DNA from 2 places in the Cytobacillus sp. FSL R5-0569 genome. Region 2 is predicted to be linked to the other one. Evidence: riboswitches for the same ligand, from Rfam matches in the RefSeq annotation. Region 2 holds a riboswitch; the other holds the start of a gene.
The links. Region 2 has a riboswitch for S-adenosylmethionine ahead of MKX78_RS07780 (LLM class flavin-dependent oxidoreductase). Riboswitches for the same ligand answer to the same signal wherever they lie in the genome.
Positions count from the first base shown of each region.

Region 1: it holds a riboswitch for S-adenosylmethionine, as region 2 does, so the genes downstream of both, MKX78_RS00700 (bifunctional homocysteine S-methyltransferase/methylenetetrahydrofolate reductase) here and MKX78_RS07780 (LLM class flavin-dependent oxidoreductase) in region 2, are expected to answer to the same signal.

Region 1 covers NZ_JBBOWW010000001.1:141,288-143,695, forward strand. The annotation lists gene MKX78_RS00700 (bifunctional homocysteine S-methyltransferase/methylenetetrahydrofolate reductase) at 1-1,420, opposite strand, end outside; SAM riboswitch class I at 1,527-1,639, opposite strand; gene rpsJ (30S ribosomal protein S10) at 1,998-2,306, shown strand; gene rplC (50S ribosomal protein L3) at 2,343-2,408, shown strand, end outside.
Region 2 covers NZ_JBBOWW010000001.1:1,498,104-1,500,511, forward strand. The annotation lists gene MKX78_RS07775 (fatty acid--CoA ligase family protein) at 1-747, shown strand, start outside; SAM riboswitch class I at 809-920, shown strand; gene MKX78_RS07780 (LLM class flavin-dependent oxidoreductase) at 1,079-2,408, shown strand, end outside.

The DNA.
Region 1 (2,408 bases), 1.4 Mb from region 2:
ATTTGACATGAGGATTAAATGCTGCCCCGACAGAAAAGACGGCATTTTCACCAAGTTCAGAACCTGAAGGGGAAATTCCTTCATTAAATTGTTTAATCATTTCTATTAATTCAAAGGAAGATAAATCAAACACAGATGAAGCGCCTGGGAAATTACCAACTCTTGCCGGATCCCCTGTAATGGCTAAAATATCATGCAACCCCAATGTATGAAGACCCATGAGATGTGATTGTAAGCCGATTAAGTTTCGATCTCTACAGGAGAGGTGGACAAGTGGTCGAACGTTTGTATCCTTTTGGATGATGTGTGCTAGGGCTTCATTTGCGATTCGTGGTGTCGCAAGAGAGTTATCTGCGAGTGTGATTGCATCAACCCCAGCATCTTTTAAGGCTCTGGCACCTTCAAAAAATTTAGCAGTTGATAGCTTCTTAGGTGGGTCTAGTTCGACGATGATGGTGCGTTTTTCTTGTACAAGTGTCTCTAACGGGGTATTGGTGCGTTCGATTGTAATTCTCTCTATTTTAGGTTTCCTTTTATTTGTTACGTGTTTTTCAATAATTGGTACAGCATGCCTAACTTCGTCTGCAAATGCTTTAATATGGCCAGGTGTCGTTCCGCAGCAACCACCAAGCAGTCGAACACCTTGCTTAAGGAAGGACTTCGCTGATTTTCTAAAATAGTCTTCACTCTCCTTATATTGAATCGTACCATCGATATAGGCCGGTAGACTCGCGTTAGGATATGCAGAGAGAAACGCGTGCTGAGGTAATTCAACGGAGGAGAGTGTCTCTAACATATGATGTGGACCTAAACGGCAGTTTACCCCGACAACATCTGCCCCTTTAGCTTCTAACCTTTTTAAGGCGTCATTAATTAACGTCCCATTTTGTAATATAGCGATTTCTTGTAAAGACACTTGGGCAATTATAGGTATATCCGTTTCTTTCCGGGCAATAGAGAGAACCGTTTCTAATTCTTCTAAATCATAATATGTTTCAAGAAGGAGCCCATCTACGCCTTCTAACAATAAGCAGTATAGCTGTTCACGAAAGTTACGTTTAATTTCATCTAGAGGAATAGAGAGGGGGTTTAATCCTCGTACACCTCCAATTGTGCCAAGCACATATGCCTGGTGCTGTTGAATACTAGATCGTGCCAGTTTTACAGCCGCGCTATTAATCTCTTTGACTGAATCCTCTAGGCCATACCGTTTCAATTTTAAATAATTCGCAGCATAGGAATTTGTTTGAATTAAATCAGCACCTGCATGGAGATAGGCTTGATGAATGTGCTGAATTTGTTCCGGTGCTGAGAGGTTTAACTCTTCAAAACATGTATCCGTACCATAAGAATAAAGAAGTGTTCCTATCGCACCGTCAGCAATTAATACTTGGTTCTTCATTTTTTCAAGGAAGTTCAAAGGTCTCACTCCTTCAATTCATATTTTGTTGAATTCAATGGATGAGAAGCCAAAGAGAAAATAAAAAAGGCCCTCAAGAAGAAGGCCTATTATTATCATAGTCATCTTCTCATCTTTCAAGCGTATAGCTTGTAGGAATTAGCACCTTTTCAATAGTGTTCACTATTGATGGTTGCTGAGGTGTCATCGGGCCTATCCCTCAACCTCTCATGATAAGAAATAAAAAATATTTTATTGACTAAAATTTACATGAATGAGTCTATGTTTGTCAAATAAAAATTTAGAAAATTTAAAAATAAGTAATTAAATAAGTGCTTTTTTAGAAAATGATGTAAAGAGGAAGATATACTTGAAAACACTATTAACAGCAGTTATAATGTTAAAAGTGTGCAGAACAGAGAGAAACGCAATCAATAGTTGCATTTGTTATGTCTTTTCTGTATAATAGACAATGTTGGTCTTTGACTGCGATGAAGTGAAAGGTTGCTGACACACCCGGCCGCTTTGCCATGGCGAGTGTGTGGGAAATTTTCACGGAGAATGTCTATATGAAAATAGGCGAAAAGGAGGGAAAATAATGGCAAAACAAAAAATTCGTATTCGTTTAAAAGCTTATGATCACAGAATTCTTGATCAATCTGCTGAAAAAATCGTTGAAACTGCAAAACGCTCTGGTGCGGCTGTATCTGGTCCAATCCCATTGCCAACTGAAAAGTCAGTTTACACAATTCTTCGTGCGGTGCATAAATATAAAGATTCTCGTGAGCAATTCGAAATGCGTACACACAAACGTTTAATCGACATCATTAATCCAACACCACAAACAGTCGATTCATTAATGCGTTTAGACTTACCATCTGGTGTTGATATCGAAATTAAACTTTAATTAATACATTAAAACAATCTAGGAGGTGTGACTGAAATGACCAAAGGAATCTTAGGAAGAAAGATTGGTATGACTCAAGTATTTGCTGAAAACGGTGATCTT
Region 2 (2,408 bases):
TTTCTTTATCAATATCCTGAAGGCAACCCTGGTGTCTTCCAATCTATGAGATTATGTATTTCTGGAGGTGCTTCACTTCCTGTTGCATTGTTAGAAAATTTTGAGAAGAAATTCAATGTGGTTATTTCTGAAGGCTATGGCTTATCAGAAGCTTCTCCGGTCACATGCTTTAACCCACTAGATCGTCCACGGAAACCGGGGTCGATTGGCACATCTATTATTCATGTTGAAAATAGAGTAGTTAATGAATTAGGAGAAGAGGTCGCTGTAGGTGAAGTAGGGGAGCTTGTTGTGAAAGGCCCTAACGTTATGAAAGGATATTACAAAATGCCTGAAGAAACATCTGCCTGTTTAAAGGAAAATTGGTTATATACAGGTGACTTAGCTAAGAGGGACGAAGAAGGATACTTCTACATTGTTGACCGTAAGAAAGATATGATAATTGTTGGTGGCTATAATGTGTATCCAAGGGAAGTAGAAGAGGTTTTTTATGACCATCCTGACATTGTAGAAGCGGCTGTTTTAGGTGTACCTGATCAGAATACAGGAGAAAAAGTTTTAGCCTATATTGTACCTAAAACTGAAAATTTAACAGAGGCACATTTATTGACTTATTGTAAAGAAAAGTTAGCCAAATACAAAATTCCTTCCTCTATAGAATTTTTAGAAGAATTGCCGAAGAATACAACAGGAAAGATACTGCGACGTGCTCTTAAGAAAAAGGTACTAGAAAATCAGGAAGCATAAGTTAAAAAACATGTTGACAAAAGATTCTAAATATTTTAGAGTAACTATATCAATTAAATAACCACTATCTAGAGAGGTGGAGGGACTGGCCCTACGAAGCCTCGGCAACAGACTTAGCATTGCAAGTACTGTGCCAATTCCAGCAAGCTAGCATTTAGCTTGAAAGATAGGAAGAGAATGAAATATTTATGAGCGTACGTTACCTCTTCCTTTTTGGAAGAGGTTTTTTTATGGCTGATTGGACCACCAAAAGCGATAAACATTCTTAGCACAATTGATAAATACATTATTATGCTTCTTTTGTAGAAGTATTAGAGGAGGTAATGGCAGTATGAGTTATAAAAAACAAATGATATTGAATGCATTTGAAATGACAAGTGCAATGCACAATTCTCATGGGCTATGGAAGCATAAAGATTCCAAACGACATCGTGCCTATAAAGATATTAATTATTGGATGGAATTAGCCAAAACACTCGAGAAGGGAAAATTCGATGCTGTCTTTTTTGCGGATGTATTAGGTGTTTATGATACGTATAAAGAAAGTAAAGAACCTTCAATTAACGATGGATTACAGTTTCCTGTTAATGATGGGGCGTTTGTCATCCCTGCTATGGCAGCAGTGACAGAGCATCTGTCATTTGCATTAACGGTGAGTACAACATATGAGCCACCTTTTGGGCAGGCAAGACGGTTTTCCACATTAGATCATTTGACAAAAGGAAGAGTGGCATGGAATATCGTTACTTCTTATCTTCCTAATGCAGCAAGAAATTTTGGTTTCAAAGATATGATCAAACACGATAAGCGTTATGAAATTGCCGATGAATATATGGATGTCGTTTATAAACTGTGGGAATCAAGCTGGGAAGATGGAGCAGTGATAGAAGATACAGAACAAGGGGTATTAATCGACCGTAAGAAAATCCATGAAATTCACCATAAAGGAGAATATTTTGATGTCGAAGGACCGCATTTAACAGAACCGTCACAACAAAGAACACCTGTTTTATATCAAGCAGGGACTTCTCCTAAAGGACGTGCTTTTGCAGCAAAACATGCAGAATGTGTATTTGTAGGTGGGCCAACACCTGAAAGAGTAAGACATTATACAAAGGATATTCGAAAACAAGCGGAAGAATATGGCAGGAATCCGGAAGATATTAAAATATTCACTTTCCTAACAGTCATCGTAGGTAAGACAACTGAAGAAGCGGAAGAGAAATTTGCTGAATACAACCAATTATGGAGTGCAGATGCAGCGAAAGCACAGTTTGGGGGCGCAAGCGGTTATAATGTTGCGGAATTTACAAAGGATGAGTTAGATAACCCATTTGAATTTAAAGCTACAGAGCATGGGCATTATAAAGCTGCTTCATTAACGAAAGATGCGAAGAAAAAACTATCGATTAAAGAAGCGATTTCAAAATTAGAAGGATTAGATAGAGACAATATAATTGTCGGCAATCCATCAGAAGTAGCAGACCAAATTCAATATCAGTTTGAAGCCTCTGGTGTCGATGGTTTTAATTTAAATCATTTAGTAACGCCAGCAGATTTGGAAGATTTTATTGAGCTTGTTATTCCGATTCTACAAGAACGTGGTTTATATAAAAAGGAATACAAAAAGGGTACGTTAAGAGAAAAGCTTTTTACTCATG